One region of the Lysinibacillus sp. NPDC056185 genome, then DNA from elsewhere that is predicted to be linked to it. Evidence: riboswitches for the same ligand, from Rfam matches in the RefSeq annotation. Region 1 holds a riboswitch; each other region holds the start of a gene.
What was found. A riboswitch is a leader RNA that binds a small molecule or an ion and turns the genes downstream of it on or off. The one in region 1 is predicted to bind cobalamin.
Positions count from the first base shown of each region.

Region 2: linked by a shared signal. The riboswitch ahead of metE (5-methyltetrahydropteroyltriglutamate--homocysteine S-methyltransferase) and the one ahead of ACMZ42_RS25455 (FecCD family ABC transporter permease) in region 1 are both predicted to bind cobalamin.
Region 3: linked by a shared signal. The riboswitch ahead of ACMZ42_RS07375 (ABC transporter substrate-binding protein) and the one ahead of ACMZ42_RS25455 (FecCD family ABC transporter permease) in region 1 are both predicted to bind cobalamin.

Region 1 covers NZ_JBLLLQ010000049.1:8,718-12,001, reverse strand. Annotated here, with positions in the region: gene topB (DNA topoisomerase III) at 1-929, shown strand, start outside; partial or broken gene ACMZ42_RS25460 (topoisomerase C-terminal repeat-containing protein) at 946-1,312, shown strand; cobalamin riboswitch at 1,600-1,785, shown strand; gene ACMZ42_RS25455 (FecCD family ABC transporter permease) at 1,898-2,956, shown strand; gene ACMZ42_RS25450 (ABC transporter ATP-binding protein) at 2,957-3,284, shown strand, end outside.
Region 2 covers NZ_JBLLLQ010000001.1:62,988-66,271, reverse strand. Annotated here, with positions in the region: gene ACMZ42_RS00335 (VOC family protein) at 1-344, opposite strand, end outside; gene ACMZ42_RS00330 (DUF5367 domain-containing protein) at 404-802, opposite strand; gene ACMZ42_RS00325 (TetR/AcrR family transcriptional regulator) at 815-1,390, opposite strand; cobalamin riboswitch at 1,597-1,776, shown strand; gene metE (5-methyltetrahydropteroyltriglutamate--homocysteine S-methyltransferase) at 1,959-3,284, shown strand, end outside.
Region 3 covers NZ_JBLLLQ010000005.1:145,771-149,054, forward strand. Annotated here, with positions in the region: gene ACMZ42_RS07370 (acyl-CoA dehydrogenase family protein) at 1-865, shown strand, start outside; cobalamin riboswitch at 942-1,125, shown strand; gene ACMZ42_RS07375 (ABC transporter substrate-binding protein) at 1,432-2,397, shown strand; gene ACMZ42_RS07380 (FecCD family ABC transporter permease) at 2,394-3,284, shown strand, end outside.

The DNA of each region.
Region 1 (3,284 bases):
AAATAGTCAATACGACACTCGCCATGTTTCACCAAGATTATGAATACGATGAAAAAACGATTATAACGAATGTCAAAAATTTAGAGTTTAAAACGGTAGGGAAAACAGAACTTGTAAAAGGTTGGAAAGAATTGTTTTCAAGTGAAAAAGGGATGCAAGAGCGTGAGGAATCGTTACCTGTTGTTTTCCAAGATGAAATGGTACAAAGTAAGGTTTCTATTCTAGAAGGCACAACTACGCCTCCTAAGCCTTATACAGAAGGGCAACTCATTACGATGATGAAAACATGTGGTAAATCAGTTGAGGATGAAGAAGAAATCGAGGTGCTGAAATCGATTGAAGGTATTGGTACAGAAGCAACTCGAAGTGGCATTATAGAGACCATTAAAAAGCATGGATTTATTGAAGTACGAAAAAACATAGTGAGCGTTTTGCCGAAAGGGGAGCTTTTATGTCGGGCTATCGAAGGGACATTACTTTCAAGTCCATCTATGACTGCAAAATGGGAAATTTACTTAAATAAAATTGGTCGTGGAGATGGCTCTGCAAAACATTTTATTGAAAGCATAGGCAAGTTTATTACTCAATTAATAGCGGAGGTACCTAAACAATTAGAGTCACTTTCAATTGAAGCTGAGCAGTTTAAACCAGCTGCTGTGAAAGATATTGTGCCATGTCCGACATGCAAAGTAGGAAAAATAGGTTTGCGTAAAAGTTTTTACGGTTGTTCGAATTATAAAAATGGTTGTAAGCAAACGTTCCCAGAAAGGTTACTAGGAAAAAAACTAACTGAAAAGAACATTAATGATTTATGTAAGATTGGTAAAACAGCTGTGGTTAAAGGGTTTAAGTCAAAGAATGGTAAACAATTTAATGCGTCACTCCGTTTGGCAGAAGGAAAAATTGAATTTGAGTTTAATGAAAAGTAATTGCGGATGAGATTTTTTTACTGTCAATGCCGTTCAGACGATTAAAAATAGTGAAGATGTGACACTCAGCAAAGTAACACGAGCAAAGAAGAATCGAAGCAGTGGGGAAATGCCCTAGCGTGATCGAAGGACAAAAAGGCTTCGGCTGCAGTAACTGGAAAAATGGCTGTAAATTTGTCATCTGGAAAAACGATCAATTTTTAGCCACGATGAAGAAGAAGCCTACCAAAACAATGGTGAAGAAATTGCTAGCCGATGGAACGGTATTGGTAAAAGGCTTAACGAGTAGAAAAGGTTCTAAATTCGATGCTCAATTAAAATATGAAAAAAATACTGACAACGAATATTTTAGTTGGAAGATGGAATTTGAAAAAAAGGATTAAAATTAAGCATTTATGAATCTTGTTGAATTAATTCTCACTACCCTAAACAATTATTTTATGAAATGAAGGTTATCTCAACCTAATGACTTCCAAGTAGAAAAGAAAATCCTTTGTATTTTTATAATTTCCATTTTTATTGTCTAAATTTATTTTATTTTTCCAATAGTAATTAATGTTTAACAGTTCTATTTTCTAGCTATTAATCTCTCGTTTATTACTATTTTTACTTTAATGTAATATATAATGTAATTGCTATCTGGAAAATATTCTGATATTGTTCCTCTTATAACTTAATAATTTTTGTTGGTGCGAATGACATTGTTCGTTTGCTTAAAAGGGAAATCGGTGCAAATCCGATGCTGTCCCGCAACTGTAATGGAGAGTCTATACAATATGTCACTGTAGCGAGCTATGGGAAGGCGTATAGATGATGAACCTAAGCCAGGAGACCTGCCAATAAAAGTAACAAACTTACATAGAACCACGAGGATGGTTGTAGTGACTGGGAAGAGACGCCCTTTATTTAACTATGACATCCTCTTGTAGACAAGGGGATTTTTTTATGCCCTAAGAGAGGAGAGCGTTTTGAAAAATCCAACAACAAGAAAAATCAACCTACTCTTATTAGTGTTGACTGGTATCGTTCTAATATCTTTGACGTTAGCGATAATGGTAGGATCTGTGTCTATTACACCTAGTATTGTATGGCGTATTATTTTGTCGCATATCCCGTTCAATCCACTTGGCATTACAGAAGATTGGAGTCGTTCGCAGGAAATCATCATCTGGCAAATTCGTACTCCCCGCGTAGTACTTGCCATAATAGTCGGAGCGGGTCTTGCAATTTCGGGAGCTGCTATTCAAGCTTTAGTTCGCAACTCAATCGCAGACCCCTATATTTTAGGTGTATCTTCCGGTGCATCTGTCGGGGCGACGTCTGTTATTTTACTTGGCGCTTTTTCATTTTTAGGTATGTATGCGCTATCACTTGCGGCTTTTATAGGTGCGACGATTGCAGTACTAATCGTGTTTTTCTTAGCACGAGTTGAGGGGCGAATTTCAGTTATTCGATTATTATTAGCCGGAATTGCCGTGTCACTAGTTTTGTCAGCAATGACGAATTTTATGCTGATGATGGCGAAAGAAGAGGGCGGCATAAAGGCAGTGATGTATTGGATGATGGGAAGTCTGGCTGGAGCGAAATGGGTGAATTTAATGATTCCGTTCGTTGTTTTGACGGTCGTCTACGTAATTTTACGTCTTCATGCACGTCATTTGAATTTACTTTTACTAGGCGAAGAATCTGCTGTTACGCTGGGGGTTAATTTAGAGAAATTTCGATTGCTACTAATTTTATTAATTTCCCTATTAACAGGTGTCCTAGTTGCTGTAAGTGGTGCAATTGGCTTTATAGGCCTGATTATTCCACATATCGTACGCATGATTGTCGGCTCAAATTATAAGTTTGTACTGCCAGTCAGTGCATTAATTGGTGCGATATTTTTAATATGGGCTGATGCAGCTGCGCGTATTGTGATTGCACCTGAGGAAATGCCGATTGGAATTATTACTGCTTTATGCGGATGCCCATTTTTTATATGGATGTTGCGTAAGCAAATGTATTCTTTCGGGGAGGAAAATTAGATGGTATACGTTGCAAAAAACCTTACTTTTGCCGTGCAGCAGGTGAAAATATTAAACAATGTTTCTGTACATATTCAAGAACGCGAGTTTGTGGGCATAATTGGTCCTAATGGCAGTGGGAAATCGACCCTATTAAAAAATATGTATCGTATGCTACAACCTCAAGAGGGAGAAGTATTTTTATTTAATGAAAATATTTACAAGCAATCTTCAAAGGAGATAGCAAAGCAACTAGCCGTCGTAGGGCAGGAAACACCAGTGCTTTTTGAATTCACTGTTAAGGACCTTGTTGCAATGGGACGTACACCGCATAAAAGGCTTATGGAAG
Region 2 (3,284 bases), on a different contig from region 1:
TCAACTCTATTACCGAATGGATCTCTAAATTCAAAGCGTTCAAAATGAGGAATAGGAACTGAATCGAAAATTTCTATATGATGTTCGGCTAGTACCTTCTTCCAATGTTCGATATTTTCAACTTGATAGGCAATATGAGCCTTCGTCGTTAATCTATCAAAGCCATCCTCTGTACCTACATGTACCGCTCTATTGCCGACCTGTAACCAAAATCCACCTCGTCCTTTCAGCGAATCAGGCTTTTCAATTTCTTTTAGTCCTAATACTTGACAGTAAAAATGTCTTCCTTTTTCTTCTTCACCTTTTGGTATTGTTATTTGAACGTGATGTAAGCCTATAATCATTTTTTCTCCTCCTTTAATTCTAATCATTACTTACTTCTAGGATAATAATGTAAAATCCTTTAATTTGATGAATGAATAGTATTCTTTTTCACGAATGAAGCATTTGTAAAACCAGTAATGAGAATTAGGGAGTAAGCCCATAATAGCCATGAGGCGAAATATCGATCTAAGTCAGCCGATAAATTCGGGAAAATATTGTCGAAAACTAACAATACGACTGCATCGATGAGCATTCCAGGTAATACGATACAAATAGCAGCCAGTAACCGTTCTGTACCTTTTGTCTTTTTCAAAGAATAAATAGGTATTGTCGCTATCCAAACGATTGGAATAGCTAAAATGTAAGTAGCTATCATGAGGAAAGGTTCTTCAAGGGTAAAAAAGTAGTGCCCTACAAATCGAAATACGGCACTTGCTACAAGCCAAATCCCAAAACCCCAGCATAAAAAGAATCGCATAGTTTTCCTCCTCTAATTATTTTCTAGACGATGCAATGTCTGAAGGATTTTTTCTAATTGCTGATAGAAGACATCTACATCGAAATCGTCCCTCATCATCACTTGTAAAGCTAAGCCATCAATAAGGGCGTTGAAAAAAATGCTCCAAGTTTCCATCGACACGCCATCAATTGGTGATGTATCCCATAATTTATTTAAAATGTTACATAAATGTTCATTTTCAGCCGCTAAAATTTGTCCAATTTGCTGTCTAATAGTTGGGTTCGTAAAGCCGAAAACGATTAAGGTGAAAAATAATTTATGATAAAACGCATCATTTTCATATCGACTTTTTGCAGAGAAAAGTGCAGATTGAATCATTTCTCGATCAGTCATCAGAATCTCATTCCAGGAATTTTCACAGATGTCTTGGACAATTTCTAGAATGATTTGCTCTTTTGATTTGAAATGATAATAAATAGTTCCTTGTGTCACCCCAGCTTGCTCAGCAACAGCCTTTAAGGTGAATTTCTCAATCCCTTTTTCTACTAAACTTTGCTTGGCAGCCATTAATAAATCTGACTTTTCAATACCAGTAGGTTTTGCCATTTGTTTACACCTCCTTTGTTATTAGTTAGTTGGATAACTAACTATAAAATAACAGAATATCCCACTATTTACAAGTTTGTTTTGGTAGCGGGGCTGCTAGTCTTCGATGATTCCATATGTTCGGAATAATAGCAGTATGAAGAATCAAACAAATCTGAAAATAAATCTACTTTTCAGAAAAATATATGTTATAGTAAAACATAATTAAATATTGTGTAAGAGTTGGTGCCGAATGAAAGTTTGGCTTAAAAGGGAAGTCGGTGTAAATCCGACGCTGTCCCGCAACTGTAAATCGGAGCAAATCACAATTGCCACTGGGAAACTGGGAAGGCTGTGAGGCGTGTTGATGAGAAGCCAGGAGACCTGCCAATATCTAGTACACACCAAATACCTACGTGGAAATAGGTGGTGAGATGTGACCATATCGGCCCTGTGCGACAATAAATCATGCGATATTTTGAAAGAATTTCGTATTGTTTCTTGATAGCTAATTTTGATATGCAATGACAGCCATTTTCCAAAAAAGGAGGGTGGCTTTTTTTTATTTTGATTGATAGGAGAGATAAACATGACGTATACAAGTACTACAGTTGGTTATCCGTATATCGGAGAAGATCGTGAATGGAAAAAGGCTTTAGAGGCATTTTGGAAAAAGGAGCTTTCAGAGGATGAGTTTTTACAGCATTTAAAGGATATTCGCCTAGCTCGAATAAACAAGCAGATTCGTCTCGGCATAGACATGATAACTGTCGGAGATTTCACACTCTATGACAGAATGTTGGATACGGCAATGATGTTTGGCTTAGTTCCAAAGCGCTTTGATTGGCAGGGAGACAAAGTTGATTTACAAACTTACTATGGGGTAGCTCGTGGTAGTAAAAAAGCCGTGGCTAGTGAAATGACAAAATGGTTTAATACAAACTATCATTATATTGTGCCAGAATATGAGGGACAACCTTTACAATTAACAGAAAATAAAATATTGGCAGACTTTTTAGAGGCTAAGGAAGCGTTTGGTATTACAGCAAAACCTACATTGATTGGCCCATATACATTTTGTAAATTAACAAAAGGCTATGACAAACTATCGCAGATTACATTTATTTTAGCATTACTACCACTTTATACGCAGGTCTTAAAGGAGTTAGTGGATGCTGGTGTAGAGTGGATTCAATTAGAGGAGCCTGCTCTTGCCACAACACTAGATGAAGCGGAGGTTAAACTTGTTCAAGAAATTTATAGACAATTAGTTGCATCAGTACCCGAGGTTAACATTATGCTACAAACATATTTTGAGTCATTATCGGCATACGAGTCAATTGTGACACTTCCGGTTCAAGGAATTGGGTTAGACTTTGTGCATGGCTATGGCGAAAATATGGAGGCATTACGTCAATTTGGCTTCCCACAAGATAAAGTATTAGCGGCCGGTATTATAAATGGACGAGATATTTGGCGCTCCAATCTAGCAGAGGCTAGCTCAACTATTAAAGCTATTGAACAGCTAAGTGGTGCTAAAGAAATATGGATTCAATCTTCGTGTAACTTACAGCATGTTCCAATTACAACTACTCTCGAAACAAAGCTCGATCCAGTTCTAAAAAATGCCCTTTCTTTTGCAGATGAAAAATTAGTTGAGATCAATGAAATAACAAAATACTTACAAGGCACAGGAAGCCCCTCAAATCAAAAAACATCTGAAAGTATGAGGGCGATTGAAGCGTTGAAAAATCACCCGGCTCGTCAAAATAGAAGTATTCAACAAGCCATTAAAGCAGTGTCAGCACAAGATTTTGAACGCCAGAGTGAATTTAAAACACGTCAAAAGGTTCAACAACAAGCCTTGCAATTACCGCTGTTCCCAACGACAACAATTGGGAGCTTTCCGCAATCA
Region 3 (3,284 bases), on a different contig from region 1:
TGAGGTGGAATTTGATGGTGCGCTAGCATATGTTGTTGGTGATCCGAATAAAGGAATTTATTATATGCTCGAGGCGCTTAATTTATCAAGAATTTGCAATGCGGTTGCTTCTATCGGCATTATGCGCCGCGGATATTTAGAGGCGAAGCATTATGTGACAAATCGTCATGCCTTTGGTAAACCTTTAACGCAATATCCTATGATTCAGGATACACTAGGGAAATTCGCTGCCAAGCTTCATGTAGAAGTTGCCACGGTTTTTGATCTTATTCAGCTGTACGACAAAGTAACTAGTGGGCAGGGGAATAAAGAAGACATTATTTTAAACCGCTTGTATATTGCTATCATGAAAAAAGAAACTGCAGAGCAAGCTGTACATTATGCTAGTGAAGCCATTGAATTACATGGCGGAAACGGCTATATTGAAGATTTTGTTACACCTCGGTTATTAAGAGATGCACAGGTACTTACTGTGTGGGAAGGGACTGCGAATATTTTAGCATTAGAGCTTATTCGTTTAGTTGATAAGTTTCATGCGCACGAAATGTTTGTTCGTGTCATGGAAGAACGTCTAGAAAAACTAGTTGCCAGTCCATTAGTTGAAATTGTCGTGGATCAATTAGCAAAACTAGAATCAACTTTGCAAACATTTAGCCGTTTAGATGATGCAACAAAAACGTTTGAAGCAAAAAAGGTCGCAGAGAAAATGGCGCATTTATATGAAAGTGTGGTAGCAGTCGAGTGGGCACAAAGATTCGGCGTCAAATATGAGAAGCTAGCAGATATTTATTTAGAGCACACATGGGCATTGCGAGAAATGGGTGCACCAATGAAAACGGTACAGTATTTTTCAGATATCGTTTAACTTCTTTTAGTATATTGATTTGTTTAGAAGTCGTCTCGAATGGAGGCGACTTCTTTCATTTTCATGTATAATACAATCAACTGAATATTATAAAGGTTCTTTACTTAAGTAAAGTGAAAAGGGAAATCGGTGTAATTCCGATGCGGTCCCGCCACTGTATGTGTGAGTTTTTTCAATCTACGCCACTGAAAATTTCGGGAAGGCTTGAAAAAGCGTATGGAGCACGAGCCAGGAGACCTGCCTTTATAGAAAACACGTTGTAGCCTACGAGGATAGGATGGTGGATTTTGTATATGTATTTTTGTGCAAATTTGACCCCCTCATTATTTTATGATGAGGGGTATTTGTTTTGGAAGATGAATGTCGATAAATTTGAAAACATGGGCGATAAATTCACAATGTTAGGCGATAAACTCAAAAAGTTGGGTGATAAATTCAAAATGTTGGCTGGAAGTTCGCGATGTTGACGATAACCCCACAATGTTAGGCGATCAAAAACTAAAATGTATCGATCAATCAGAAAAACAATAAAAACTATAAGCACAAATAGACTAAGGAGGATTCACATGAAGAAAATTTGGAAAATAGGGTTATCAGCATTTTTAGCTATGGGCTTACTTGCTGCATGTAATACAAAAGAGGCGACAAATGAAAAGCCGTCATCTTCTGAGCAACAAGAGACTGCAAAAGTAGATCAAGCAACATTCCCAATGACGATAAAGGATGCTACTGGCAAGGATATTACGCTAGAGGCACCTCCTGAAAAAATTGTCTCACTCATTCCGAGTAACACAGAAATATTATTTGGCCTTGGCTTAAATAATGAAATAGTTGGCGTGACTGATAATGACGATTATCCACCAGAGGTTACTAAAAAAGAAAAGGTTGGCGGTATGGATTATAATATTGAAAAAATTATTGCTTTATCGCCAGATATCGTTTTTACGCATGCGTCAGGTATGAGTTATTCAAAAGGAGCCATTGAACAGCTTGAGGCGGCAGGTGTGAAAGTATTTGTTGTAGCGGATGCAAAAAACTTTAATGAAACTTACACAACGATTGAACAGCTTGGTCGTGCAACAGGAAAACTAGAAGAAGCTAAAAAAATTGTTGCAAATATGAAGGCAAAAGTTAAAGAAGTTGAAACAAAACTTGACGGTGTTGAGCCGAAGAAAGTCTTTGTAGAATCGTCTGATGAGCCACAGATTTATACAGCCGGTAAAGGTACATTTATGAATGAAATGCTAGGAATGATTCAGGCTGAAAATGTGGCAGCAGATGTAAATGACTGGTATCAAATCGATGCTGAAAAAATTATCGCGAAAAATCCAGATGTCATTGTTGTGGCATATAATTATGTACCTGAAATTTTAACGAAAATTCCACAACGTGCAGGCTTTGAGACAATCTCTGCCGTAAAAAATAAAGCCATAGTACAAGTAGATGAAAATATGATAAGTCGTCAAGGTCCTCGATTAGCAGATGGTCTTGAGGAACTAGCAAAAGCTGTCTACCCTGAGGCGTTTAAATGAGTAAAACAATTGTAGCCTATGTAACAGCAATTACGCTTCTAACCATTAGCATCTGGTGTGGTGTGGCGATAGGCTCAGTTCATATTCCACTAGAAGTGTTGTGGAATAAGGCGGCTGATGAAACAGCCGCCAATATTTTATGGAAAATTCGATTACCCCGAGTCCTGCTGGCAGGGCTTGTAGGGGCGTCACTTGCAATTGCAGGGGCAGCTTTTCAGGGCTTATTAAAAAATCCTTTGGCTGATCCTTATACATTAGGTGTTTCCTCTGGTGCATCAGTTGGCGCAGTTATGACAATTTTTTTTAGTATATCAATACCTGTAGTAGGCCATTTTACATTGCCGACCTTTAGTATGATAGGTGCCATATTAACGATGGTAGCTGTTATGGGCTTTGCTAGAATAGTAGACCGCTCGCTAAAAATGGAAACTCTTATATTAACAGGGGTTATATTTAGTTCATTTTTAGGTTCTTTGATTTCATTAATGATTGCATTGTCTGGTGAAGAGCTACGCCAAGTAATCGGATGGTTGCTAGGCTCAGTATCGATGCGTGGTTGGCCATATGTTCAGATGATTATTCCGTTTGTCATAATTGGCTCAATTATGCTTTGGACACAAAGACGCGAGTTAAATGTTCTGTTATATGGTGAAGAACGCGCGCAGCATTTAGGTGTCAATGTTAAGCGCAGTAAATATATTATTTTAGTGGGTGGATCCATGTTGACGGGAGCTGCGGTAGCTGTTTCTGGAACGATTGGCTTTGTTGGTTTAGTTGTTCCTCATATGACGAGAATGGTTTGGGGTTCTGATCACCGTCATTTATTGCCATTATCATTTTTAAATGGGGCAACTTTGCTGATTATTTGTGATTTAATAGCACGAACA